DNA from 2 places in the Halomonas sp. H10-59 genome. Region 2 is predicted to be linked to the other one. Evidence: riboswitches for the same ligand, from Rfam matches in the RefSeq annotation. Region 2 holds a riboswitch; the other holds the start of a gene.
The links. A riboswitch is a leader RNA that binds a small molecule or an ion and turns the genes downstream of it on or off. The one in region 2 is predicted to bind thiamine pyrophosphate.
Positions count from the first base shown of each region.

Region 1: it holds a riboswitch for thiamine pyrophosphate, as region 2 does, so the genes downstream of both, NFG57_RS06635 (sodium:solute symporter family protein) here and tenA (thiaminase II) in region 2, are expected to answer to the same signal.

Region 1 is NZ_CP098828.1:1,480,814-1,495,381, reverse strand. It holds gene NFG57_RS06680 (cytochrome c) at 1-112, shown strand, start outside; gene NFG57_RS06675 (DUF2938 family protein) at 99-587, opposite strand; gene NFG57_RS06670 (aminotransferase class I/II-fold pyridoxal phosphate-dependent enzyme) at 756-1,934, opposite strand; gene NFG57_RS06665 (MBL fold metallo-hydrolase) at 2,086-2,964, opposite strand; rRNA gene rrf (5S ribosomal RNA) at 3,334-3,449, opposite strand; rRNA gene NFG57_RS06655 (23S ribosomal RNA) at 3,556-6,561, opposite strand; rRNA gene NFG57_RS06650 (16S ribosomal RNA) at 6,802-8,339, opposite strand; gene NFG57_RS06645 (diguanylate cyclase) at 9,094-10,803, opposite strand; gene NFG57_RS06640 (hypothetical protein) at 10,975-11,763, shown strand; TPP riboswitch at 11,823-11,925, shown strand; gene NFG57_RS06635 (sodium:solute symporter family protein) at 12,006-13,451, shown strand; gene NFG57_RS06630 (LLM class flavin-dependent oxidoreductase) at 13,567-14,568, opposite strand, start outside.
Region 2 is NZ_CP098828.1:1,287,370-1,301,937, reverse strand. It holds gene NFG57_RS05830 (hypothetical protein) at 151-855, opposite strand; gene NFG57_RS05825 (GSCFA domain-containing protein) at 852-1,910, opposite strand; TPP riboswitch at 2,672-2,825, shown strand; gene tenA (thiaminase II) at 2,907-3,575, shown strand; TPP riboswitch at 3,587-3,721, shown strand; gene thiC (phosphomethylpyrimidine synthase ThiC) at 3,799-5,751, shown strand; gene NFG57_RS05810 (acetate kinase) at 6,036-7,250, shown strand; gene pta (phosphate acetyltransferase) at 7,247-9,409, shown strand; gene NFG57_RS05800 (putative sulfate exporter family transporter) at 9,519-10,568, opposite strand; gene NFG57_RS05795 (choline dehydrogenase) at 10,752-12,383, opposite strand; gene dctP (TRAP transporter substrate-binding protein DctP) at 12,609-13,841, shown strand; gene NFG57_RS05785 (TRAP transporter small permease) at 13,841-14,428, shown strand; gene NFG57_RS05780 (TRAP transporter large permease) at 14,439-14,568, shown strand, end outside.

The sequences.
Region 1 (14,568 bases), 190 kb from region 2:
CGATCTGACACCGGAGCGATTGAACAAGGCACTCGAGAGCATTGCTCTGACGGCCCAGACCGTCTATCTGGAACCTCGCTTCACCCCGAGGTATCTGCTCAGCCCGCCGTGATCAGACGCGCCGTCAGATACATGCCCAGGGCAAAGACGATATGGCCCACCACGTTGTTCATGCGGGCGAGGCTCGGGTTGGAAGCGCCCGAGCAGGCAACCCCCACTCCCATGCCAGGCTGCAGGATGAACCAGCCCGCGCCTACCGTCACCAGGCCCACGATCAAGGCCGGGCCAAAGGTCGGTGCCAACGCCCAGCCATCTCCCCACACCAACAACAGCGCCAAGGCAAAGCTCACGCCCACGACGTAGTGCATGATCCAGCCGATGGCGAGCTCCCCGCCGATCGCAGGCGAGGAAGCGATCCCCTGCCGATGGACCAGTCTCCCCTTGGGCAAGCCCGAAAACCAGCGGCCGACCAGATGCCAGGGTGGCAGTGGTTGCCCTATCGACTTGTTCAACAGCCAATTCCACAGATCCAGCAGCGCCGTCCCGCCGACACCGATCACCAGGGCAAGACCAAGCGTATCGAACATCCCTTTCTCCTGACACTGGACTCCATCAATCGCCCTGGAGCCGAAGGCATAAGCGCCCATCACACGATCGGCGTCACCACCGACGCGCGCAGGCCAGGCTCAAAAATACAGGCAAGACGATCGCCGTGCCGAGATAGCATCGACCTGCCCCGCCTTCTTCATGCTGCTTCAAGCAAGCCTCAGCGCCTGATCGAGATCCTCGAGCAGGTCTTCCACGTCCTCGAGCCCTATCGACAATCTCAACATGCTGTCCGAAATACCTCTGCGCTGGCGTTCCTCGTCGCTCAAGTCCACGTGGGTGGTCGTGCGGGGCTGAGTCACCAGACTTTCGGCGCCACCCAGGCTTGGTGCCAGGGCAAACCAGCGAAGCGATTCCGCGATCTTCTCCGTCAACGAAAGGTCCGCCTCCAGCTCGAGCGTCAACATGCCCCCGAACCCACGCATCTGCCGCCTGGCCACCTCGTGCCCGGGGTGACTCGTCAGACCAGGATAGTGGACACGACGTACTGCCGCATGCGATTGCAGCGCTTCGGCGATCGTCTGCGCCGAACGGTTGTGCTGCGCCACTCGAACCGACAGGGTCTTGAGGCTTCGCGACAACAATGACGCTGTCTGCGGCGATGGTGCACTGCCCAGGGACTGACGCCACCAATCGATAGGCTCCAGCAACGCACGAGTGCCCATCACCGCCCCTGCGGTGAGATCACTGTGCCCTCCCAGATATTTGGTGGCGCTGTGCACCACCAGATCGGCGCCGAGTGGCAGCGGCAGCTGGTTGACCGGCGTGGCAAAGGTATTGTCCACCACCACCAGTGCGCCATGGGCGTGCGCCTGCCTAGCCAGCTTTTCGATATCGGTGATGGCAAGGGTCGGGTTGCTCGGTGTCTCCACGAAGACCAGACCAATGCCCTCGCGTAGCCTCCGCTCGAGAGCGTCGCCTTCATCGCCCAACACCAGGTCGACGGGATAACCGAGGCTTGGCAACCCCTTCGCCATCAGCCCCAGAGTGCCACCGTAGATCTCACCGTAGCCCACCACCCCTTTCTTGCCGTGGGCCAGCAGCAAGGCGCTGATGGCCCCCATCCCTGCACTGAAACTCAGGGCGGCCTCGGCCCCCTCCAGTCCTGCCAACACATCCTCGAGGGCGTACAGCGTCGGATTCATGCCATAGCGCGAATAAAATCCTCCACGCTTCTTCCCTTCTCCGACCTCTCGCAGAGAGGCCGTATCATCGAAGGCGAAGGTCGTGGTGTCGTAGATCGGCATATGGGGACTGCCGAAGGGATCACGCTGTTGCTGGCCATGGATGGTGCGCGTCGCCAGTCCATAGCGGTCGAGACGGGGCATGCTGCCTCCTTTGTGAGCTTGCAAGCCAATCACCGTCTGACCAACCTAGCGTGAAAGCAGACACTTCACCAGAGACGCATGCCCAAGCGCCCGCCGCCGAGATATTCACGGGTTCAGTCTCGGAAGCCGTTCTCAGCCGCCGCTGCGGCGCTTAAAAGGCGTTCAGCGGGATCTTGAGGTAGCGACGACCGTTGGACTCTGCCTTGGGCAAACGCCCTCCCAGAATATTCACCTGGAGTGACGGCAACATCAGCGCAGGCATCGGCAAGTCCTGGTCGCGTCCATTGCGCATGGCGATGTAGCCGGCCTCGTGCTGACCCTGGAGATGGATGTTGTCACGGCGCTGCTCAGCCACCGTGCTCTCCCACCGGGGCTCCCGGCCTCCAGGGCGATAGTCGTGCCCGGTAAATATGCGGGTATCTTCCGGCAAGGCAAGCAGGTCCTGTATCGACTGCCACAACGCCTGAGCGTCGCCACCGGGAAAGTCTGCCCGGGCCGTGCCGAAGTCAGGCTGAAACAGGGTGTCGTGGACGAAGGCAGCATCACCGACGCGGTAGGTCACCGACGCCAGGGTATGCCCGGGAGAGAACATCACTTCGACCTCGAGACTACCGATGGAGAAGCGATCCCCCTCGGCCCACAGCCTGTCCCACTGACTACCGTCGCAGGCCAGCTCCGGCCAATGATAGATATCCTTCCACAGCGCCTGTACCTCGGTGATCTTCTGCCCAATCGCCGTCGGCGCCCCCGTCTGCTGCTTGAGATACTGCGCCGCCGACAGATGATCGGCATGGGGATGGGTATCCAGCACCCACTCCACTTCGAGGCCGTGCTCCTTCACGTAGCCAAGCAGTTCATCCGCGCTGGCGGTGGACGTCGCACCGGAGGCCGCATCGAAATCAAGCACCGGATCGATGATGGCACACCGTCTGGTATCGGGGTCCGTGACCACGTACTGGACGCTCGATGTCGCGGTATCGAAGAACCCCGTCACCTGTGGCCGCCCCTCGGAATGACGAATTCGTTGCATCTGGCACCTCCTTCGCTCTGTGTACGATGAATATGCCATTTCGATCTTTCTTTAGCACCTTTGTTCCATCCAGAGCAGCATTCCGCATGGGAAGCAGAAACGAAAGAAGCCCAACTCCTCCTGGAATTGGGCTTCTTCTAAATAAATGCCTGACGATGACGCTTAGACAACAAGTTCGCTCGCATGGGGGTGAGTCACCCCGAGCTTTTGCGGCAACGCCGCAAGGGGTGACGAACGACGCGAGCTTGCGAGCGGCCGGACCGCGCCGAGGGGGTTATCGGCGCGGCCCCACATATAAAGAGAGGGGTCTTCCCATGCATATGAAAAAGCCCGATTATCTCTCGATAACCGGGCTTCTTCTGAATAAATGCCTGACGATGACCTACTCTCGCATGGGGAGACCCCACACTACCATCGGCGCTGAGCGGTTTCACTTCTGAGTTCGGCAAGGGATCAGGTGGTTCCCACTCGCTATGGTCGTCAGGCGGAAAAAGGCAATGTACATCAATACTGACAAAGTCCTGCTCGATACGTCCCACGTATCCGTCAATTAATTCGAGACATCATCGACCAAAACCCTTTGGGTGTTATATGGTCAAGCCTCACGGACCATTAGTACCGGTTAGCTCAACGCCTTGCAGCGCTTCCACACCCGGCCTATCAACCAGCTGGTCTTGCTGGGTCCTTTAGGAGGCTCAAGGCCTCAGGGAGATCTCATCTTGAAGGGGGCTTCCCGCTTAGATGCTTTCAGCGGTTATCCCGTCCGTACATAGCTACCCGGCAATGCCACTGGCGTGACAACCGGAACACCAGAGGTACGTCCACTCCGGTCCTCTCGTACTAGGAGCAGCGCTTCTCAAATCTCCAACGCCCACGGCAGATAGGGACCGAACTGTCTCACGACGTTCTAAACCCAGCTCGCGTACCACTTTAAATGGCGAACAGCCATACCCTTGGGACCGACTTCAGCCCCAGGATGTGATGAGCCGACATCGAGGTGCCAAACACCGCCGTCGATGTGAACTCTTGGGCGGTATCAGCCTGTTATCCCCGGAGTACCTTTTATCCGTTGAGCGATGGCCCTTCCATACAGAACCACCGGATCACTAGAACCTACTTTCGTATCTGCTCGACGTGTCTGTCTCGCAGTTAAGCACCCTTATGCTCTTGCACTCACTGCACGATTTCCAACCGTGCTGAGGGTACCTTCGTGCTCCTCCGTTACTCTTTGGGAGGAGACCGCCCCAGTCAAACTACCCACCACACACGGTCCTCGAACCGGATTACGGTCCTGAGTTAGAACGCCAATGATGCCAGGCTGGTATTTCAAGGTTGGCTCCACCCCATCTGGCGACAGGGTTTCAAAGCCTCCCAGCTATCCTACACAAGCAACATCAGCGTCCAGTGTGAAGCTGTAGTAAAGGTTCACGGGGTCTTTCCGTCTAGCCGCGGGTACACAGCATCTTCACTGCGATTTCAATTTCACTGAGTCTCGGGTGGAGACAGCGTGGCCATCATTACGCCATTCGTGCAGGTCGGAACTTACCCGACAAGGAATTTCGCTACCTTAGGACCGTTATAGTTACGGCCGCCGTTTACCGGGGCTTCGATCAGGAGCTTCGCGTGAGCTAACACCATCACTTAACCTTCCGGCACCGGGCAGGCGTCACACCCTATACGTCCGCTTGCGCGTTTGCAGAGTGCTGTGTTTTTAATAAACAGTTGCAGCCACCTGGTATCTTCGACCGCGTCAGGCTCCGGTCGCGAGGACCTTCACCCTAATGCGGCGTGCCTTCTCCCGAAGTTACGGCACCATTTTGCCTAGTTCCTTCACCCGAGTTCTCTCAAGCGCCTTGGTATTCTCTACCTGACCACCTGTGTCGGTTTGGGGTACGGTCTCACAGTATCTGAAGCTTAGAGGCTTTTCCTGGAAGCGTGGCATCGATGACTTCCTGACCGTAGTCAGTTCGTCTCGCCTCTCGGCCTTGAGGATCCGGATTTACCTGAATCCTCAGCCTACCGGCTTTCACCAGGACAACCAACGCCTGGCTCACCTAGCCTTCTTCGTCCCCCCATCGCAATACTGTGAGGTACGGGAATATTGACCCGTTTCCCATCGACTACGCCTTTCGGCCTCGCCTTAGGGGCCGACTCACTCTGCTCCGATTAGCGTCGAACAGAAACCCTTGGTCTTCCGGCGGGGGAGTTTTTCACTCCCCTTGTCGTTACTCATGTCAGCATTCGCACTCGTGATACCTCCAGCATGCTTCTCAACACACCTTCATCGGCTTACACGACGCTCCTCTACCGCGTGTTCGCATCCTTAAAATGACTCAGGCCGTTCACCTTGCCCTGCCCGACTCAACGTTCGGGAAGCGCTTTGCCATCGCTTCGCGATGGTAGCGAACTGACACTATCGAATCACCTTAAGTGATGCGAACACACCCGTAGCTTCGGTACCTGGTTTGAGCCCCGTTACATCTTCCGCGCAGGCCGACTCGACTAGTGAGCTATTACGCTTTCTTTAAAGGATGGCTGCTTCTAAGCCAACCTCCTAGCTGTCTAAGCCTTCCCACATCGTTTCCCACTTAACCAGGATTTCGGGACCTTAGCTGACGGTCTGGGTTGTTTCCCTTTTCACAACGGACGTTAGCACCCGCTGTGTGTCTCCCACGCTTGCACTCACCGGTATTCGGAGTTTGCCTCGGGTTGGTAAGTCGGGATGACCCCCTAGCCGAAACAGTGCTCTACCCCCGGCGGTGATACGTGAGGCGCTACCTAAATAGCTTTCGAGGAGAACCAGCTATCTCCGGGCTTGATTAGCCTTTCACTCCGATCCACAAGTCATCCAAATCTTTTTCAACAGATCCTGGTTCGGTCCTCCAGTTGATGTTACTCAACCTTCAACCTGCTCATGGATAGATCGCCCGGTTTCGGGTCTATTTCCAGCGACTGGTCGCCCAGTTAAGACTCGATTTCTCTACGCCTCCCCTATACGGTTAAGCTCGCCACTGAAAATAAGTCGCTGACCCATTATACAAAAGGTACGCGGTCACCAAACAAGTTGGCTCCCACTGCTTGTACGCATACGGTTTCAGGATCTATTTCACTCCCCTCTCCGGGGTTCTTTTCGCCTTTCCCTCACGGTACTGGTTCACTATCGGTCAGTCAGGAGTATTTAGCCTTGGAGGATGGTCCCCCCGTCTTCAGTCAAGGTTTCACGTGCCTCGACCTACTCGATTTCACAACACTCAGGTTTCGGTTACGGGGCTATCACCCACTATGGCCAGACTTCCCAGTCTGTTCACCTACCAGTTGTGTTGCTTAAGGGCTGGTCCCCGTTCGCTCGCCGCTACTAGGGGAATCTCGGTTGATTTCTTTTCCTCGGGGTACTTAGATGTTTCAGTTCCCCCGGTTCGCCTCTCATGTCTATATATTCAACATGAGATACCCAAGTTACCTTGGGTGGGTTTCCCCATTCAGAGATGTCCGGGTCGCAGGTCGTTTGCCACCTCGCCGAACCTTATCGCAGGCTTCCACGTCTTTCATCGCCTCTGACTGCCTAGGCATCCACCGTATGCGCTTCATCGCTTGACCATATAACCCCAAAGGGTCTGTCAATCGATGATGTCACGACAATTGCCGGATACGCTTGAAACGTATCTTACTTTGTCAGCATGATATACATTGTTAAAGAGCATTAGAGCACAAAACTCTAAGCTGGCGGCTTGTGGCTTGCTAATGAAGCACAAACGTCCAACTTAAAGTTCCGTTAACCGCTCTATCGATCAGGTAATTCATTGTGAGCACTTACCGACAGTCAGATGACGTGTCGTTTAAGGAGGTGATCCAGCCGCAGGTTCCCCTACGGCTACCTTGTTACGACTTCACCCCAGTCATGAACCACACCGTGGTGATCGCCCTCCGAAGTTAGGCTAACCACTTCTGGTGCAGTCCACTCCCATGGTGTGACGGGCGGTGTGTACAAGGCCCGGGAACGTATTCACCGTGACATTCTGATTCACGATTACTAGCGATTCCGACTTCACGGAGTCGAGTTGCAGACTCCGATCCGGACTGAGACCGGCTTTATGGGATTAGCTCCACCTCGCGGATTCGCAACCCATTGTACCGGCCATTGTAGCACGTGTGTAGCCCTACCCGTAAGGGCCATGATGACTTGACGTCGTCCCCACCTTCCTCCGGTTTGTCACCGGCAGTCTCCCTAGAGTTCCCGACCGAATCGCTGGCAAATAGGGACAAGGGTTGCGCTCGTTACGGGACTTAACCCAACATTTCACAACACGAGCTGACGACAGCCATGCAGCACCTGTCTGAGAGCTCCCGAAGGCACCAATCCATCTCTGGAAAGTTCTCTCGATGTCAAGGGTAGGTAAGGTTCTTCGCGTTGCATCGAATTAAACCACATGCTCCACCGCTTGTGCGGGCCCCCGTCAATTCATTTGAGTTTTAACCTTGCGGCCGTACTCCCCAGGCGGTCGACTTATCGCGTTAACTGCGCCACAAAGCTCTCAAGGAGCCCAACGGCTAGTCGACATCGTTTACGGCGTGGACTACCAGGGTATCTAATCCTGTTTGCTACCCACGCTTTCGCACCTCAGCGTCAGTGTCAGTCCAGAAGGCCGCCTTCGCCACTGGTATTCCTCCCGATCTCTACGCATTTCACCGCTACACCGGGAATTCTACCTTCCTCTCCTGCACTCTAGCCTGACAGTTCCGGATGCCGTTCCCAGGTTGAGCCCGGGGCTTTCACAACCGGCTTATCAAGCCGCCTACGCGCGCTTTACGCCCAGTAATTCCGATTAACGCTCGCACCCTCCGTATTACCGCGGCTGCTGGCACGGAGTTAGCCGGTGCTTCTTCTGTGAGTGATGTCCTCCCTCGAGGGTATTAACCTCAAGGCTTTCTTCCTCACTGAAAGTGCTTTACAACCCGAAGGCCTTCTTCACACACGCGGCATGGCTGGATCAGGCTTTCGCCCATTGTCCAATATTCCCCACTGCTGCCTCCCGTAGGAGTTCGGGCCGTGTCTCAGTCCCGATGTGGCTGATCATCCTCTCAGACCAGCTACGGATCGCAGCCTTGGTGAGCCGTTACCTCACCAACTAGCTAATCCGACATAGGCTCATCCGATAGCGCAAGGTCCGAAGATCCCCTGCTTTCCCCCGTAGGGCGTATGCGGTATTAGCCTGGGTTTCCCCAGGTTATCCCCCACTACCGGGCAGATTCCTATGCATTACTCACCCGTCCGCCGCTCGACGCCTCCTAGCAAGCTAGGATCGTTTCCGCTCGACTTGCATGTGTTAGGCCTGCCGCCAGCGTTCAATCTGAGCCATGATCAAACTCTTCAGTTTAAAGTCTGATAGTCCGTTAAGCGGACCAAACTTGGCTCAAGGTTCAAACGTCTCGTTTGACGAGTCGCTTGCCTTGATATTTCAGTGACAGTGTCACTGACTCATCGGCAAGCGCCCACATGAATTACCTGATCAATTTTTAAAGAGCGTGCCCTCGGCCAAACCAGCCGGAAGAGCGTCTCGCTTTGCTGCGCCGCAGCCCGAAGGCTTGTCGCAGCGCCCTGCGAGGAAGGCGTATTCTACAGAATCGAAGCGCTTCGTCAAGGCTTTCTTTTTTCGCCGTGCAAGCGATGCCTGCAGGACCCAAGAGAAAGCGAAGCGAGCCTGGCGCGCATCCTGCGATGCCGTCCTGGCGACTCCGATCGAGTGGCGAGCATTTTACCGATTTCTCGTTGCCCGTCAAGTGGAGAATTTTTCGAAGACTTGAAAAAGCCTTTTTAAAACAATCACTTTTACCACCCTTCACCGCCTGTGACGTTTGCTCGTCGCCGGCAGCGGATGCGTACTTTACGGATTGGGACCGGCCTTGGCAAGCACTTCGTGTGAAAAAATTTCACACCGCCGTCATCTGAATGACATCAGCCACACTGCGAGATCCTTCTCGATTCCGCAGGTGCAGGATTCAGCATGTCGAACAGCGGCTAACAAGCTTCTCTTGCAATCTCTCGAGGCCATCCTCGATCCGCCCGCCGTGGCATTCAATTCAGCACCGCACCGCCTTGCTCAGTAGAGGTCTCTTTTCATGTTTCAGCGACTAGACGCGGGAGGCCTCTTGCGACGACTCTCCGTCCGTCGCGGCGCACACGCGGTTGCGACCACTGCGCTTGGCGCTGTACAGGCGCCGGTCGGCGCGCTCGAACAGCGGTGCAAACCCCTCCCCCTTGCGATACTGGCTGACGCCGATGCTGATGGTGATGCGAATCGCCTGTCCATCCGACAGGGTGATTCCCCCCCCTTCCACCGCGCGACGCACCCGCTCGGCCGCCTTGATCGCCTCGGGCAAGGCGGTGCGCCGCATGACCACCACGAATTCCTCGCCGCCGGTGCGCGCCACCAGATCGCCATCACGCAGGCAGTTGGCTACTGTTTGCGCCAGCCAGGTGAGCACCTGGTCACCGGCCGCGTGACCGAAACCATCATTGACCTGCTTGAAGAAGTCGATATCGACCGCGGCCAGCGAGAACACCATCCCGCCACTGTCGCATTCCTCGATCAGGCGGGTGACGTGGCGATCCAGCTGGCTTCGATTGGGGAGTCCGGTCAAGGCATCGGTCATCGCCTGGTCTTCCAGCTGATCACGTTCGAGGCGAATACGCTCGACCTCCATCTCGTTGGAAATGACACGTTCGACGGCCCCGACCAGTAGTCGGACCAACTCGATGTCGACCTCGCTGAAGGCGTGCCGCCGCGCCGACGGACTGGAGAAGTTCAGCGTCCCCCAGACCTTGCCCTGGATCCGCAGCGGTGCACCGATATAGGTCTCCAGCTGAAAGTTCTCGTAGCAGGGGTGGCCCTTGACTCGCTCGTCCTGCCCGGCGCGGTGGGTATGGAAGACGTCATCGGCGTCGAGGGTCAGCCGACAGTAGGTGTCACCCAGTGCAAAGCTGTCGCCGGCCCCTACTGGCGCATTATCCGAGGCCGCCCAGCGCACCGTGTAACGCTCCCCCTCGACCTGACTGACAAGCGCGATATCCAGCCTCAGGTAGCTCAAGGCGTCACGCAGCAGCATGTCGACGATCTCTGATACTCCGATATCGGTGCGATTTACCCCGGTATGGACATCCCGTAACAACTGGATCATCGAGCGATACTCGGAGACGTCCTGGATGATGGCGTAGAAGCCCATCACTTCATCTTCCACCACGTCCGGCAGATAGTGGACCTTGAAGTAGATCTGGCGACCGTCCTGGAGCACCAGGGAATCCTCGTAGCTGACCTCCTGCCCCGCCAGCGCCAGGTCGAAACGTGGCCGGATCTTGGCGTAGGAGTCTGCATCGAGCACCGAAGACACCGGCTGCCCCATCAGCGCCTCGGCAGGCTGGCCGATGAAGTCGAGGTAGGCACGATTGTTGAAACGGAAGCAGAAGTCGCGGTCGACGTAGGCCACCATCACCGGCAGGTGGTCGGCCATCCGCGCGATGACACCGCGGCTTGCCTTCTGCCGAGCCGACAGTCGCAGCACCAGCCCACCATCGGCCAGGCGACAGCAGCTACCATCGCCCAATTCCAGCGGCATCGAAGGCTTGGCAGCGTGAACGGCACCCCGGGAGACCCAGGCTTCGGCGACCGCCGCGGCCTCGCCAGGCAGCTCTGCCAGCCCCCGCCCGATCCAGACCTCTCCAGGCTCGCCCAGCACGCGCACGGCATCACCGACCACGTCGTGCACCTGCAACTCCGGCGTCAGGCGTACCAGCACCGTTCCGGACGACACCAATGCCTCTTCCACCCAGGCAAAACGCTCCATGAGGACAACTCCTTGCGTAAGCCCTGCCCTGGACCGGCAGCAGGTCAATACCCTGGCGGCACGCGTGCCGTCTTCTCTAGACTATGAAAAGATGCTTATAGATGCCGGATTATTTCGCTTGCCCGCTTCCACGTTATGCTGGCGTCGCCGACACCGCCGCGGGAGCTGCCCATGATCCACCAGGACCTTGTCGCCATCGAACACGCCCTGACGCTGGCCAATCGCGGGGATACCAGTTGGCTGTGCACGCGCCTGGACACCCCTGCTCCCGCCTTCCCCCACCTGAGCGTCACCAGCGATGCCGATGGCCCCGGGTACGCCGGACAGCCCATCTTGCTGACCCAGACCCGGGACGGCGGCGCCTGCCTGGTCAATATCGACAACAACGCCAACGACGGTACCCCCTGTCTGGTCGAGCGCCTGTCACCGAGCAGCGACATCCTGGTGCACCTGGAGGTCATCCATGCAACGCTCGCCGGCCAGCCATCGCTGATTCGCCGCGTCAGCCTGGGCAGTACGTCCATGAACCTGCAGCGACCCACGCCAACCAGTCCGCTGGTCCAGATCGGCGACGACGTCGTCGAGGTGCTGATCCAGCCGGCCTTGCGTCTGGTGCTGACCGGCCACTCCCCGGTCAATGCCGACCTGGCGCGCCAGGGACAACGGCTCGGCTTCGAGGTCATCCTGTGCGCCCCGGACTACCCCGACACGCATCACTCGACAGCGCCCCTGCCGGCAGGCGTCGAGTTCCAGCGCGCGCCCGCGGCCCCCTTCCTGCACGGCGGCGGCGGGCACCGACGCACCCTGGTGATGGACGCCACCGACGCCTCGACCATTGCGCGAGCGAGCCGCGAGGCCTGCTGTCATGGCTATCTGGCGATGGCTGACATCGATCCACGCCGGGCGGCGAACTGGCTTTACGATGGCTGGCACAGCCTGCGCACCTCGCCCACCGTCTGACGCCCCGTCGCTGCGGCCAAAGCGCCAATTGACAGCCATCGGAGGCGGTCCTACGCTGTGCGCATTCCTGGGGGAGCCTGACGGCTGAGATTCCGCATCACGCGGTAACCCTTTGAACCTGATCCGGGTCATGCCGGCGAAGGGAAGGATGGTTGCGCTATCTCCTCTTTCTTCCTGTCCGCCGCTCGTCCCGCCTGTCCACCGGTCCCTGCGGACAACGACAAGAAAGAGGTCTTCTTTCGATGATGCTCGATCCCACCTGGACGGCGCTGTGGCTTTTGCTATGCGCCGCCATCTTTGCCATCCCCGGCCTGATCTACGCCCGACGTCGTCAGGGCGGCCTGGATGACTACATCTCGGCTCGCAACAGCCAGAACACCCGCGCCACGGTGTTGACCCTGGTGGCCACCACCCTGGGCACCTGGATCCTGTTCGGCCCCGCCCAGGCGGCCACCTGGGGCGGCATCAGCGCGGTACTGGGCTATGCGCTGGGTTCCATGGTCCCGCGCCTGGTGATGATCCCGCTGGGACGACGCATGCGTGAGCTGATCCCCGAAGGCCACGGCCTCACCGAGTTCGTGATCCATCGCTACGGGCGCACCATGTACGCCTTCACCCTGACGATCATGCTGTTCTATCTGTTCATCTCGCTGGCGGCAGGCCTCACCGCAATCGCCCATATGGTCACCCTGCTGGCGCCGATCCCGCTGTGGCTGACCGCCTGCGTGGTGATGATCGCGACCCTGCTTTACACCTTCTACGGCGGCCTGCGCACCACCATCTTCACCGACAAGGTACAGATGCTGGTGATCCTGCCGTTGCTGGCGCTGCTGCTGGTGTTCGGCTGGCAGGCCGCCGGCGGCGTCGCGCCGACGCTCGAGGGCCTGCAGGAGCGTGCGCCCCAGTTGCTGGATGTCACCGATGCCGGTGGCCTGCGTGCCGGTCTGACGTTCTTTATCGCGGTGATGCTGACCGGCCTGTTCTACCAGGGCACCTGGCAGCGCATCTACGCCGCCCGGGACAGCAAGGTGCTGCGGCGGGGCTTCTGGATCGCAGGGCTGTTCAACTTCCCGGTGATCGTGCTGATGGGCCTGTTCGGCCTGGCCTTCGTCGGCCTCGGGCTCGAGGGAGACGGTTCGGTGGCGCTGTTCAGCGTGCTGCTGTCCGAGGTGCCGCTGTGGTTCGCCCTGGCCTTGATTCCGCTGGGTCTGGCCCTGGTGATGAGCAGCGCCGACACTACCGTCAACGCCACCTCCAGCATCATCGCCGTCGACATGCACCGGCTGCTGCCCCAGGCCAGCGAAGCCACCCTGATGCGCCTGGCACGCTGGCTGATCGTCGCCGCAGCGGTGCCGGTGACCTGGGTGGCAGCCCAGGGCTACAGCGTGCTCTATCTGTTCCTGTTGGCGGACCTGCTGTGCTCGGCGGCGGCCTTCCCGGTGTTCTTCGGTCTGTTCAATCGCCGCTACGACGGGCGCAACGCGGTCCTCAGCACCGCTGCGGGCCTAGTCGCCGGACTGGCGATGTTCCCGTCTCCCAGCGGCGGTACCGCCACCCTGCTGGAATCCTTCCTGCTGGCGGCCTTCGTGCCGGTGCTGGTCTCGCTGGTGCTAATGAAATTGCTGCCATCCCGCCAGGACTATGACTTCACCCGCATGGGCAGTCTGGTGCGGCGTTTCCAGAGCTGACACCGCCACGCTGACAGCCTGGCAAGGTGTGACAAGAAACAGCGGGACGTGCTGACGCGTCCCGCTGTTGTCGTTTCAAGGCCTGGCGATCAAGGGCCCTGGCAGTTCCGGCTCATCAGCGCCCGGGACGCGCCAGCCCCAGGTGGTCGCGCAGGGTGCGGCCCTGGTACTCGCGTCGAAACAGCCCGCGGCGCTGCAGTTCCGGTACCACTTGTTCGACCACGTCCTCGATGCTGTCCGGCAGCGACGGCGGCATCAGGTTAAAGCCGTCCGCCCCGCCCTGCTCGACCCAGCGCTGCATCTCGTCGGCGATACGCTCCGGGGTGCCGACCATGGTGCAGTGGCCGCCACCGGCGGCGAGCCGTCCCAGCAACTGGCGCAGCGTCGGTCGTTCGCTCTCGATGATCCGCAGAATCGTGGCGTAGCGCCCCTTGGGCCCGCTGAAGGCCTCCAGTGGCGGCAACTCGGGCACCGGGGCGTCGAGCTCCCAGTCGCTCACGTCCTGGCCGATGAACTGACTCAACTGGCGCCGGGAGCTGTCCACCGGCAACAGTTCGTCGAGCTCCCGCTGCTTGCGTCTGGCCTCCTCTTCGGTGGAGCCGACGTAGGTGACAAGCCCCGGCATGATCGCGACCTTCGGTCTGCCCGCGGCCTTTACCCTGGCCTGAAGATCGCGGTAGTAGTCCTGGGCAGAGGGCAGATCGTAGGCCACCGCGTAGATGGCCTCGGCGTAGCGCGCGGCCAGGTCACGGCCCTGATCCGAGGCGCCGGCCTGGAACAGCACCGGGTGGCCCTGGGGCGGACGCGGCACCGTCAGCGGGCCATCCACCAGAAAGTGCTCGCCGTGATGGTGAACGGGTCTGACCCGGCTGGCGTCGACGTAATCGCCCTGGCGGTCCCTCACCAGGGCGTCGTCACTCCAGGAGTCCCACAGCGCCAGCACGGTATTGGCGAATTCCTCCGCCCGGGCATAGCGCTCGGCGTGGCTTGGCATGGCCTCGAGCCCATGGTTGCGCGCCTCGCTGTCGAACATCGAGGTCACCAGGTTCCAGCCCAGGCGTCCGCCGGAGATATGGTCCAGAGAGGCCAGCATGCGTGCAGCATGAAACGGCGTATA
Region 2 (14,568 bases):
CGGAGGGGGAATCCCAGCGGACTACTACACGTCAAGCATAGTGGCGTGATCCATGATTCATCTGTTTGCCGCTGTCTGGTGGTAACACTTTGCTCTACAAAGAGCGTTCTCCAGCTCCGAATAACACACATCCGCCAGGAAAACCCTTTGTCAATCTCTACTTAAAAAGCAGGATAGCCACTTTTTCCCGAACTCTTCGTTCATATGCCTGATATCATGGTCTGGATGCGCTTCCTCATCCATGGCATCCCCTACAGGCAATCTTTTACTTCCCTTCGAGAGCTCCCGCTCCGTAAAACATCCGTTGACGATGGTATCAGCAGGCTGAGCGATCAACTCGGCATTGCATTTATCATATACTTCATCGTTCATCAACTTTATTCCGGACAGGTAGCTTTCCGGAGGATAACTTCTATCATCACCTTTCTTCTGAATAGGCAGGGGATTATGTCCAACATATATCTTTTTGTTGGTCACGCTCCTGATCATTTCCATGATCTTCCAGGACGTCGTACCCTTGACACTATCCAGCACGGTTTGCTTTATTACTGCTGATGAAAAAAATTTGCCAGGTTCGACAAAAAAAACTTCCATCTGAAGTCCGTAAATCAAGAATAGATCATATTCAACGATATCAACCTCACTCTTGCCACCCGATGTATAGGTGATGGTTCTCTTTAATCTATCTGTTTTTGGAACCAGTTTATTATCGATGAGAATCAGTCCACCCAAGCCATTACTTCTAGCGGTAAAGAAGACAAGATTATATTCTTGATGCCACTCTGGCATCAGGTCCCAGGCTCTTTTCAAAGCACCAACGTGGCTATTGCCCAGCACACAAATATTTTTCTTCATTCCTTACCTCCAAAGGCGTCGAAGATCTCTTCTTCGCAAACCAGATCATTAATTTTCTTTACGTTACCTACCCTCTTGTTTTGTTTTCCGAAAATCTCAGCGCCAAACTTTGTCCTCAGAGAAGAAAAAAAATGATTCATCACAAAATCGACACCGTGGGGGTTAACACTTCGTTGATTGGGTTCGAAAAACACCCCCTTGAAAACCGGGCTGTTGATTATTTCATACGAAGGAAAATAATCCACATAATTACAACCTCTAGAAATCTGCCCAGCCACGGCACGCAACACTGACTTGGATTCCATTGTAGCGACGATCACGTTGTTCCTGGAGTTTGTCGCTACCAAAGGAACAGGGGAAACTGTCAATATAAAGCGTAACTCAGGATTCTCATGACGCATTATTTCTATGGCATCTCGCAGATCATTCATCACAGAGGGATACATCTGATTCTTGAACGCATGGATACCTTTCAGGTAGGTCCCTGCTGAAGTCCCGGGACACATCGGATACTCGTAGCCGTATTCCGAATTGAACCAGCTTTCAGTCAACCCTAAGGTGAAGACAAAGAAGTCTGATGAGAAGATGCATTCCCTAAACGCTTTTATTGTCTCCTCTTGAGAGAGTATTAACTCTTCTTTACTACAGAAACCCTCTGGTTCCACCACGGGGCGAAAGGGATCATAGAACCGTCCGTTCTTTTCCCAAATCTCCTCAGGCGGCTCTTTTATCCCTGTTGCCCACTCTACCCACTGCTTCAACAATGAGGTGGTGTATATATTCCCGGTTCTGGCCGAAAAAATATTGTAATTGTATTTTTTTGCATTTTCCTGCGAGAGCCCCTTGGGTGGAGTTTCTGTCGAGACCCAGTTAAACCCTCTGCTATCAAGAGCATTTCCAATATGTTGCGCAAAGCAGGAACCGAAGGTAACCACCCTACTATCCTTTGTGATCTTGAACTTTGGAGACCACAAATTGGATATGTCAAAAATCGACTTTTCGGATACAGCTTTTTTCCAGAAGGCACGGTCTGGAAGTGTCGAATATGGATTCATATTAATCACCTCAAATATAAGATATAATATCGGTCGTGAACAAACAAAATTGATAACGTCTATCTTAAATCACCCATTGCCACGACGAATAGGAATGTTTACGCCAACACTGGCATCTCGTCTTCCTTTCTAAAATATTTGCATAAAAAAAGATAGGCGAAATATTTGTCTATTGTGTTGAGAAACGAGCACTGACAACGGCCCCGGAGCCCTTCATAAAACCTTTCCCATGCACCATTTCCCTGACCCACGGGTGGTTCAAAAGAGAGCAAAACAAGCATTTTTAGCTTCCATGAAAACTCGGCGAACCAATGCTTCCAATAAAACGGGACCAACACACCTGTCACTTTCTTCCCTTCTTCACAAAGGAGTCGTCAAGCGCACAACGAATGTCAGAATCTAGAGTGAAAAACGTACTTTTTTCACTCTAGATTCTCTCACATCTTCTCTATCAGGCAGCCGCAAAACACGCAAACACAATCCAGAGAACATCCAAGAAAAACCACGCAAATATCCCTTTAAACAACAACAAAATCGTCGAAACTTTGTCGAATTGATCAATCAGGACTCTACTTCGCCACATTTCCTCAATCGGATAAAATGCATTCTCAACCATGCGGAAACTTCTCCAGATATCTCGGCAGTTGCACTCTCGCGATATCGTGGGAACCTCCTCCCCCCAGCGGCGTATCTACTGATCGGGATCGGTTCTTGCCAAGCCGAGGTGGACTCCCTTCGAGGTCATGCTAGACTCGATTCAGACTCGCTTGACGGGGTGCCGGTGAATCCGGCTGAGATGGCGCAGGGCCAGGGTGACGAATCACCGGCCGCCAGCGCCGATCCCGTGGAACCTGATCCGGGTGCGGTGTGGCTTCACACCTTGAACCGGCGTAGGGAATCAGGCGGTGGTGTCTGCCCCTGCGCGCGCACCTCCCTCCTTTCTCGTCGCCGTGTCCTTGGCCGCCGCCCTCCGGATCCGCACCAACCGGAGGCAACATGGGCTACCGCTTTACCGATCTTGTCGACGCCTGCCGCGATGACTGGCACGCCTACATCGAACACGACTTCGTGCTCGCCCTTGGCCGTGGTGAACTGGCCGACGCCAGCTTCCGTCACTACCTCAAGCAGGACTATCTGTTTCTACTGCAGTTCTCCCGGGCCTACGCCCTGGCGGCCTACAAGAGCCACAGCCTCGACGAGCTGCGCGGCGCCTTCGACGGCATGAAGACCATTCTCGACGTGGAACTCGGCCTGCATCTCGCCTTCTGCCGCGACTGGGGCATCGGCGAGGCCGAACTCGCTGAGCTGCCCGAAGCCCGCGCCACCCTGGCCTATACCCGCTACGTGCTGGACGCCGGCAGCCGCGGCGACCTCCTGGACCTGCACGTGGCGCTGGCCCCCTGCATGGTCGGCTACGCCGATATCGCGAGAACGCTCAACGCCCGCCCGGACACCCTGCGCGGTGCAGACAATCCCTTCGACGCCTGGATCGCCATGTACGAAAGCGACGACTTCCAGGCCGCCGCGCGCCAGGAGCATGCCTGGCTCGACGATCAGCTTGGCCAGGTATCCGGCGAGCGCTTTGCACGACTGTCACGGATATTCGCCGACGCGACACGACTCGAGATCGACTTCTGGCAGATGGGGCTCGATCTAAGCGACTAACACAATCAGCACCACGCTTGACGGGGGGCCGCCAGAGGCGGCTGAGATCATGCAGCGCATGGGACCCGTTGAACCTGATCTGGGGGTAACCCCGATGCCATGGCATCGCGGTGAGGACCAGCGTAGGGATCAAGCGCTCACGGCCCAGGCCACGACGCCCCCTCCTTCCTCACGCGATGCACACAACAACGCCAGCACCCAGTGCCGTGAGAAGGACAAGCCAATGCCGCTCGATCAACCCGTTTCCGCAAACAAACCCCGCCATAGCGCGCACTTCCTGGCCGAGACCGCCCAGGTCGACCAGGCCGCAGTTACGCCCCTGCCGGGTTCGCGCAAGGTCTATGTAAAGGGCTCCCGCGACGACCTGCGGGTGCCGTTTCGCGAGATTTCGCTGTCAGCGACCCGCACCTCCGGGGCCGACGAGGCCAATCCGCCGCTCTTGGTCTACGACACCTCCGGCCCCTACACCGATCCCCAGGTCGAGGTCGACCTGCGTCACGGGCTTGCCGAATTGCGCCGGCCCTGGATCGAGGAGCGCGACGACACCGAATGGCTCGATGGACCGACCTCGGACTACGGTCGCCGGCGTGCCAACGACCCGACACTCGCCCCGCTGCGTTTCGAACTGACCCGCACGCCGCGCCGCGCACGTCGTGGCGCCGACGGCAGCGCCGGCAATGTCACCCAGCTGCACTACGCCCGCCGCGGCATCATCACCCCGGAGATGGAGTTCATCGCCATCCGCGAGAACCAGCGTCGACAGGCCCTGGCCGATGACTATCGAGGCAGCGATGAGGTCGAGCGCATCCTTGGCCACCAGCATCACGGGCAGGGCTTCGGCGCCCGTCTGCCAGAGGAGATCACCCCCGAGTTCGTGCGCCAGGAAGTCGCCGCCGGGCGCGCCATCATCCCCGCCAACATCAACCACCCGGAAGCCGAGCCGATGATCATCGGGCGCAACTTCCTGGTGAAGATCAATGGCAATCTGGGCAACTCGGCGGTGACCTCCTCCATCGAGCAAGAGGTCGAGAAGATGACCTGGGGCATCCGCTGGGGCGCCGACACCATCATGGATCTGTCCACTGGCCAGAACATCCACGAAACCCGCGAGTGGATCATCCGCAACTCGCCGGTACCGATCGGCACCGTGCCGCTCTATCAGGCGCTGGAGAAGGTCAAGGGCGTGGCCGAGGACCTCACCTGGGAGGTGTTCCGCGACACCCTGATCGAGCAGGCCGAACAGGGCGTGGACTACTTCACCATCCACGCAGGCGTGCTGCTGCGCTACGTGCCGCTGACCGCCAACCGGGTCACCGGCATCGTCTCCCGCGGTGGCTCGATCATGGCCAAGTGGTGCCTTTACCATCACCAGGAAAGCTTCCTCTACACCCACTTCGAGGAAATCTGCGAGATCTGCAAGCAGTACGACGTGGCCTTCTCGCTGGGCGATGGCCTGCGTCCGGGCTCGGTGGCCGACGCCAACGACGAGGCCCAGATGGCGGAGCTCAAGACCCTGGGTGAGCTGACCCATATCGCCTGGAAGCACGACGTCCAGGTGATGATCGAAGGCCCCGGCCACGTGCCCATGCACCTGGTCAAGGAAAACATGGACAAGCAGCTCGAGTACTGCGACGAGGCGCCCTTCTATACCCTTGGGCCACTGGTGACCGATATCGCCCCGGGCTACGACCACATCACCTCGGGCATCGGAGCGGCGATGATCGGCTGGTACGGCTGCGCCATGCTGTGCTACGTCACCCCCAAGGAACACCTGGGCCTGCCCGACAAGGACGACGTCAAGACCGGCATCATCACCTACAAGATTGCCGCCCACGCCGCCGACCTGGCCAAGGGGCATCCCGGCGCCCAGCGCCGCGACAACGCCCTGTCCAAGGCGCGTTTCGAGTTCCGCTGGGAGGACCAGTTCAACCTGGGCCTCGACCCTGACACCGCCCGCGCCTATCACGACGAGACGCTGCCCAAGGACTCCGCCAAGGTGGCCCACTTCTGCTCCATGTGCGGCCCCAAGTTCTGTTCCATGAAGATCAGCCAGGAGGTCCGCGACTACGCCCGCGACAACGGCCTGGAGGGTGACGGCGACGCCGTCATGGCCGGCATGGAGGAGCGCGCCCGGGTCTTCCGTGAACAGGGTGCGGAGCTGTACAAGGAGGTTTGAACAAGGAGGTCTGAGACAAGCCACTCCCCGGCGCATCCCCGGGCAGCGTTCGACTGCTCGGGGATGCACGTCTTGTACGCCCGGTTCCAGTTCTGCCGCACAAAGTTAGACAAAAGTCCAACCCGAAGATTCATGCACTTGACGCTCATCACGGCTTCGTCGGATCCACCAGCAAAGCCGTTCGACTACCTCCCCAGGCCAATTATTCGCGCCCCGGGGCGGTGCTAGATTCGCCGCCATCCCACGCATTCTCGCCTCACCAAGGCGTCTTTTCTGGAGATGGCATGAAAGCCCCGATTCTGGTGATCAACTGCGGCTCCTCTTCGATCAAGTTCGCGCTGATCGATCAAGCTCCCGACACTCCTCGACTGTCCGGTATCGCCGAGCGCCTGGGCAGCCACGAGGCTCGCCTCAAGCTGACGGACGAACACGGCAGCGCCCGCGAGGTCTCGCTTCCCCGTGCGACCCACGCCCTGGCGCTCAAGACCATCCTCGAGCACCTTGACGTCCACCGGCCCATCGGTATCGGCCACCGGGTGGTACACGGCGGCGAGCGCTTCACCGCCGCTACCCTGCTCGACGACGCCGTGGTGCGCACCATTCGCCAGACCATCAGCCTGGCCCCCTTGCACAATCCGGCCAACCTCGACGGTATCGTCGCCACGCGCCGGCTGTTCGAGGATCTGCCTCAGGTGGCGGTGTTCGATACCGCCTTCCACCAGACCCTGCCGCCCCACGCCTACCGCTACGCCATCCCCGAAGAGCTCTACAGCCGACACGGCATCCGTCGCTACGGCTTCCACGGCTCGAGCCATGCCTACGTGACCGGCCGCCTGGCAGAAGTCAGCGCCCGTGGTGAAGGCGGCTGGCTGATCGCCCACCTGGGCAATGGCTGCTCCGCCACCGCGGTATGGGCCGGCAGAAGCCTGGACACCAGCATGGGCATGACCCCGCTGGAAGGCCTGGTGATGGGCACCCGCAGCGGTGACGTCGACCCCGGCCTGCACCTGCACCTGGCGCGCCAGCTGGGCATGTCGCTGGAGGGCGTCGATCAGTTGCTCAACCAGAAGAGCGGACTGCTGGGGCTGTCCGAGCTGACCAACGACATGCGTGAGCTCGAACAGGCCGCCAGTGAAGGTCACGCCGGCGCGAGCCTGGCCATCGAGGTGTTCTGCTACCGCCTGGCCAAGTCCCTGGCGGGCCTGGCCTGTGCCCTGCCCCGGATCGACGGCATCGCCTTCACCGGCGGCATCGGCGAAAACTCTGCCCTGGTGCGCGCCCGGACGCTGGGCCACCTGGAGGCCCTCGGTGTACGCCTGGACGCTGACGCCAACGAGAGCCTCGGGCGTGGCGAGGAAGGCCAGATCCACGACCGAGGCGCCAGCTCGGCGCCGGAGATCCGCGTCATCCCCACCGACGAAGAAGGCTATATCGCCAGCCAGACCCGGGAATTGATCGCGAGCCTGACGTCCACGCCAACGCTCGAGGAGGTTCTGTGAGCACCCAGTCCCGCACGCTGCTGCTGATCCCCATCGACGACGGCGTCGCCCTCACCTCCGCCGGCCTCGGCCTGCTTCGTGCGCTGGATACGCTAGGGCTGGACGCGGGTTTTCTGCAGCCCTTCAGCCAGTCCGAAGGTGGCGAGCAGGCAAGTGACAACGACGAACGCGCCCGCTCGCTGGTGGCCAGCACCCTGGGCATAGGTTCGCCGCGTCCGATCTCGCGCCAGACACTGGAGCAGTATCTCGGCCGCGACGATCGCGATGGTCTGCTGGAACTCGCCGTGGAGCGTCACGCCCGCGTCGCCCGCCCTGCCACCGGCAAGGCACCGGCGCTGATCGTGGTGGAGGGCGTTCGCCCACTCCCGCGAAACGCCTACGCCTTCGACCTCAACGTGCGCCTGGCCAGTGCCCTCGACGCCCAGGTGGTACTGGTCGCCGATGGCCAGATCGCCGATCCCCAGGAGCTGGCCAAGCAGTTGCAGTTCCATCGCCAGAGCATCGACGCGGTGGGTTCGGTGCGCACCCTGGGTGCCATGCTGATGCGACTGCCGGGGGACGGCGACGGCTCGGCCATCGACCAGACCCTGGCCTCGGTCAGCGAGGTCGAGGCCCGCGCCCACCGCCAGCACTGGCAGCAGCAGCTCGCTATCGGCGCCGACCTGACCCTGCCGGTGGTCGCGGCGGTGCCCTACCGGGCCTCCCTGACCGCACCGCGAGTGGTAGACGTGGCCCGCGCCCTCGATGCCAGGATCCTGCACCACGGCGAGGCCGATCGCCGCCGCGTCGCCCACTCGACGCTGGGGGCCCGTAGCGCCGAGCACCTGCTCTACGCCCTGCGTCCCGGCGAGCTGATCGTGTCCCCCGGGGATCGCGACGACACCCTGCTGGCGGCGGCCCTGGCCACCATGAACGGCGTGCCCCTGGCGGGTCTTCTGCTGACCCACGGCGAGTCACCCAGCCAGCAGCTGATCGACGTCTGTCGCCCGGCGCTGGCCTCGGGGCTGCCGGTCCTCTCGGTGGACACCGACAGCTACGCCACCGTGGCCCGGCTTACCGAGATGTCCGGCGGCATCCCGGTGGATGATCACGAGCGCGCCGAGGCCATCTGCGCCTTCGTCGCCGATCACCTGGATCGTGACTGGCTGCTGGCGCTGATTCACGACGACGCCCAGCGCCGCCTGTCACCGGCGGCCTTCCGCCATCAACTGGTCAGCATGGCCCAGCACAAGCGTCGGCGAATCGTGCTGCCCGAAGGCGACGAGCCACGCACCCTGGAAGCGGCCATCCTGTGCCAGCGCCGCGGCATCGCCAACTGCGTGCTGCTGGGCAAGCGCCGCGCCATCCTCGAGGTGGCCAAGGCACGTGGCCTTGAACTGCCCGACGACCTGCAGATCCTCGACCCGGACGCCGAGCGTGGTCGCTTTGTCGCCCCCATGGTCGAGCGCCGACGGGGCAAGCTGACCCCGCTGACCGCCGAGGCCCAGCTTCATGACAGCGTGGTGCTGGGTACCATGATGCTCGCCGAAGGCGAGGTCGATGGCCTGGTCTCCGGCGCCGTGCATACCACCGCCAACACCGTGCGCCCGGCCTTTCAGCTGATCAAGACCGCCCCCGGCTACGGCCAGGTGTCGTCGGTGTTCTTCATGCTGCTGCCCGACCAGGTGGTGGTCTACGGTGACTGCGCGGTCAACCCCGACCCCGACGCCGAGGCGCTGGCCGAGATCGCCCTGCAGAGCGCCACCAGCGCCGAGGCCTTCGGCATCGAGCCGCGGGTCGCCATGATCAGCTACTCCACCGGCGAGTCCGGCAGCGGCGCCGACGTCGACAAGGTCCGCGAGGCGACCCGCATCGCCAGGCAACGGGCGCCGCACCTGGCCATCGACGGCCCGCTGCAGTACGACGCTGCGGCCATCGCCAGCGTGGCCCGGCAGAAGGCACCGGAGTCACCGGTGGCCGGCCGCGCCACGGTGTTCGTGTTCCCCGACCTGAACACCGGCAACACCACCTACAAGGCGGTCCAGCGCAGCGCTCGGGTGGTCAGCATCGGCCCCATGCTTCAAGGCCTCAACAAGCCGGTCAACGACCTGTCCCGGGGCGCCCTGGTCGAGGATATCGTCTATACGATTGCGCTGACCGCGATCCAGGCCGGTCAGTAACGACCAGAACAGCGCCACAGACCGTCAGAAACGCCGAGGCCCCGGAGAACCGGGGCCTTGGCATTTGTGTGGGCTTTGCGTTGCTTTCTAACTCGCCCGGGACCGCTCGCTACCACTCGGCGATGCCGGTATACAGGCACACCAGCACCAGCCCAAGCAGGAAGACGGTCTCGGCGACCATCAGGATGACCGGCTTCCAGCCGACCACGGCGAGCTTCTGGAAGGAGGTCTTGATACCGAGTGCGGCGATGGCGGTGACCAGGCACCAGCGCGACAGGTCGGTCATGCCCTCGACCATCACCTGGGGAATCACGCCAAGGCTGTTGATCAGCACCAGCACCACGAAGGCCACCAGAAAGCTCGGGAACATCGGCACCTTGCCGCCTTCACCGCCACGGGCGCGGCGAAACAGCAGCATGAACACCATCACCGCCGGCACCAGCATGGCGACCCGCAACAGCTTGACGAAGGTTGAGATGTCGCCGGTCTCATCGGAAATCATGTAGCCGGCACCGACCACCTGGGCGACGTCATGGATGGTGCCACCAAGAAAGATGCCGGCCTGGGTATCGGTCAGTTCCAGCGCACCGACCAGCAGCGGGTAAAGCACCATGGCGGCGGTGGACAGCGTCGTCACGCCAACCACGGTCAGGATGGTATTGCGCTCGGCGATCTCGTTGCGCGGCATCGCCGCAGACAGTGCCAGCGCCGCCGAGGCGCCACAGATCGCCACCGACCCGCCGGTCAGCAGTCCCAGGTCATTTTTCAGCCCCAGCAGTCGCGCCAGCACGCTTCCCGCCAGAATGGTCAGCACCACCCCGGCGACCACCGTCACCACCGGGCCGATCCCGAGTTCCGCCACCTGCTCCAGGGTGATGCGTACACCCAGCAGGGCAACACCCAGCCTGAGGATGGTGCGGGCGGCAAACTCCACCCCCACCAGGCAAGGGCCCTGCTCGCTGAGAAAGTGCAGGGTCATGCCGAACAGCAGTGCGTAGAGCAGGGTCGGGCCACCGTAGTGTTCGGCGATAAAGGTGGTGGCCAGGGCAATGGTGATGCAGATCAGCACCCCCGGCATGCGCTCCCGGGCGGGCTCCAGATGGCGACGCCATCCGGTCACGGGCGTCTCGGGCTTGGCGTGTGTCGTTGGCTGGGACATGGGCGTCCTCTCGTTTATTCGTTGTTCGCGTATCAGGGGTCGCGCTCAGCGGGTCAGCCGATGACGCGCTATTGATTTGATCCTGGCCCAGCCCGCTACCGCGACGTTAGGGCCAGAGCGCGGCCTCGAGTAAGGCCAGGCCCCGATGGCATCGATCCGCTGTCGAGGTTCCAGCGCTGCACGTCAGGCGACGCGCGCCTGGGCACGGCGATCGGCCTTGATCATGTCCGCCGCGCGTTCGGCGATCATGATGGTCGGGGCGTTGGTGTTGCCCGAGACGATAATCGGCATGATCGAAGCGTCCACCACCCTCAGTCCCTCGAGGCCGTGCACCCGCAGTCGGTCATCGACCACCGCCAGGTCGTCGTGGCCCATCTTGCAGGTGCCCGCCGGGTGGTAGATGGTCTGACTGTAGCGCCGGGCAGCCTCGAGCAATTGCTCGTCGCTCTGATACTCCCGCCCCGGCACGTATTCATCGGTGATCACCTCGGCAAGCGGTGCCTGCTCGGCGATGCGTCGCGCCACCTTGATGGCGTCCACCGCCACGCGACAGTCTTCTTCGGTGCTCAGATAGTTGGGCTGGATCGAGGGATAGACGGCGGGGTCGGCGCTGGTGATGCGAATACGCCCCCGGCTGGTCGGACGCAACTGGCACACCGAGGAGGTGAAGGCCGAGAACGGATGCACCCCTTCGGCCGGCTTGTCCGCCGACAGCGGCTGCATATGGAACTGGATATCCGGACGATCCAGGCCCTCCCGCGACTGGGTGAAGATGCACACTTGACTGGCCGCCAGGGTCAGCGGACCGGTGCGGGTCAGGGCGTACTGGGTGCCTACCGCCAGCTTTCTCAGCGGATGACGCACCTCGTCGTTGAGGGTGCGACAGGAGGTCTTGAACACCAGCCGGATCTGCAGATGGTCCTGCAGATTCTCGCCGACGCCCGGTAGTGCGTGGTGGCAGTCGACGCCGACCTCGGCCAGGTGGTCGGGGTCCCCGATGCCGGAGCACTGCAGGATCTGCGGCGAGCCGATGGCGCCGCTGGACAGCAGCACCTCGAGCCTGGCGCTTGCCCGATGGGTGCTCTGCCCCTGGCGGTACTCGACCCCGACCACGCGCTTGCCCTCCAGCAGCAGCCGCTGACAGTGGGCACGCTTGACCAGGGTGAGATTGGGGCGCTTGAGCGCCGGACGCAGAAACGCCTTGGCAGTGGAGCAGCGAAAGCCCTTGTAGGAGGTCTGCTGGAAGTAGCCCACGCCTTCTTGCCTGGCCCCGTTGACGTCGCGGTTCTCGGGAATCCCCGAGGCCTTGGCCGCCTCGATGAAGCGTTCGGCGATCTCGCGGCGCAGGCGCAGATCCGAGACCTTCAAGGGGCCGTCGGTACCGTGGTAGTCATCGGCGCCCCGCTCCTGGCACTCCGACTTCTTGAAGTAGGGCAGCACCGAGTCATAGTCCCAGCCGTCGTTGCCAAGCTGCGCCCAATCGTCGTAGTCCTCGCGCTGACCGCGGATGTACAGAAGCCCATTGAGCGAGCTTGATCCCCCCAGCACCTTGCCTCTGGGCCACTGTAACCGGCGACCGTCGATGCCCTCGTCGGGATCGGTGAGGTAGCACCAGTCGGTGGCCGGATTGTGCATGGTCTTGAAGTAGCCCACGGGCACGTGGATCCACGGATTCCAGTCGGACCCGCCGGCCTCGAGCAGCAGTACCGACACCTCGGGGTCCTCGCTTAAGCGGTTGGCCAGCACGCAGCCGGCGGAGCCCGCCCCCACGATGATGTAGTCGAAAGCCGCTGGCGGTGGTGTTGTGGTTGTCATGTCGCTCACTCAATCGAGACGTTTTGTCTCAATTCATGCTAGACAGTTTTCTCAAAAGATCAATATCGAGACAAAAAAACTCATTTTTATTGATCTATTCCCGAGAGACTTCTAAGGTGTGGTCAAGGCCCTTTGTCGGGCCCGGTGCCAGGCGACGATCGCCAAGCGCGAACGCCCCGGCACTCCCCTGCATCCCTACACCAAACACAAGACTGGGAGCCTTCCATGAGTTCACGCCTCTTCTCATCAGACGTGTCGCGCCGCGACTTCCTGAATATCTCGGGTCGCTTCGGCATGACCTCCACGCTGCTGGCCGCCAGTGGTCTGGGCGCTGGCCTCACCGCCTCGAGCCTGGCCCGAGCCGCCGACGCCGAGCAGCAACGCCGCTATCAGACCGAACCCAAGTTCCAGCTGCGCTTTGGCGCCTCGGGCTTCAACGAGCGCAATCTCGATATCCAGAAGTCCGGGCAGCTATTCTTCGCCCGTGACGTAGAGGAGCGCACCAACGGCGCCATCCGCGTCGAGTTCATGGGCTCCAACGAGGTCTGCAACCAGCTCGACTGCGTCAGCAAGGCCCAGCAGGGCATCGTCGACATCTTCTCGGCCTCGACCCAGAATTCCGCCGGCGGCGCGCCCTACCTGAACGTGCTGGACTTCGCCTACATGTTCCCGAGCGTCGCCTCGATGTTTCACTTCTTCTACGACCCTCGCAGCGAGGCCCTGCTGCGCGAGCCGATGCGCCAGCGCCACAACCTGCAGTTCCTGTTCACCCACTGCGACCTGCGCGGGCTGATGATGGGCCAGAGCTGGGCCGACAAGCCGCTGGTGGACAGCCTCGAGGTGCTGCAGGGCACCAAGAACCGCGTCACCGGCACCCAGCTTGGCCGCATCGCCATGGAACAGCTTGGCCTCAACCCGGTCCCGGTGGCCTGGGAAGAGACCCTGGACGGCCTGCGCCAGGGCCTGCTGGACGGTGCCGAGACCTGGATGAGCGCGGTGGCCTACGCCGGCATGGCGCCGGTGGTGTCCCAGGCGGTCGACCTGCGCTTCTTCGCCGGCACCGAGCACACCGCCATGAACCTGTCGAAGTTCGAGGCGCTGGATGCCGAGCTGCAGGATCAAGTGATGGAGTCGGCCTACGCCGCCCAGATCTTCACCCAGGGCATGAACGAGGCCGGCCGCTACCAGATCGTCGGCGCCACCGAACACCCCGCCGCCGGCACCGTGTTCGCCGAGAACAACGTGCGGGTCGCTCCGCTGTCCGACGAGATCCGTGCCCAGGCCGAGCAGCTGTGCGCCCCCGAGTTCAACCCAGAGCCCTGGGAGCAGTGGCGCGAGCGGCTCAATGCCTGGGCCGGCGACGTCGACATCTACAAGGAAATCCACACCATCGCCCGGGAGATCCCGCGTGAGATGGCGGCGGTCAACGTGGCGCCGAAGCGCTGGTGGAGGGCGTAATGACCGATCACAAGGCCACCGCGGCCCAGGCGACGTCGAACGACGTCGCCGATCGGCCGACCCCCGCCTGGCTGGCGCCACTCAAGTGGCTCGACGCCAATCTGGAAAAGGTGATCATCCTGATCTCCTACAGCGGCATGGCGGGCATCATCTTCGTCGAGGTCATCCGCCGATTCTTCTTCAGCCTGCAGGCGCCCTGGAGCACCAGCATTCCGGTGCTGCTGTTTCTGTGGCTGACCTGGTTCGGCGCCTCGCTCAACGTCAAGCAGCGTACCCACCTGTCGCTCAACGAGATTCGCATGCGCCTGCCCTACGCCGGCCAGTTCGCCTGCCAGGTGCTCGACGCCGTGCTGTGGATCGGCTTCGGCGCCCTGGTCATCCACTTCACCATCGCCCAGGTGGAACTGGCGCACATGAACTTCGCCATCGTGCCGGGCACCGACAACGTGATGCAGTGGTGGTTCTACCTGGCCACGCCGCTGGCCTGGGCCCTGATCATCTTCCGGGTGCTGCAGAACCTGGCCAGCGACATCGCACGCTTCCGGCGCCGCGAGCCGTTCAACCTGCAACCGTCCATCATGGACTAGGAGAGACGTCATGACCGACGGCATGCTTATCGGCCTGGTCACCGCGGGCTGCACCACCATCTTTCTGCTGGGGGTACCGATCTTCCTGGTGATCGGCCTGTGGGTGGTCGGCACCAGCCTGATCATCGACTTCACCCTGG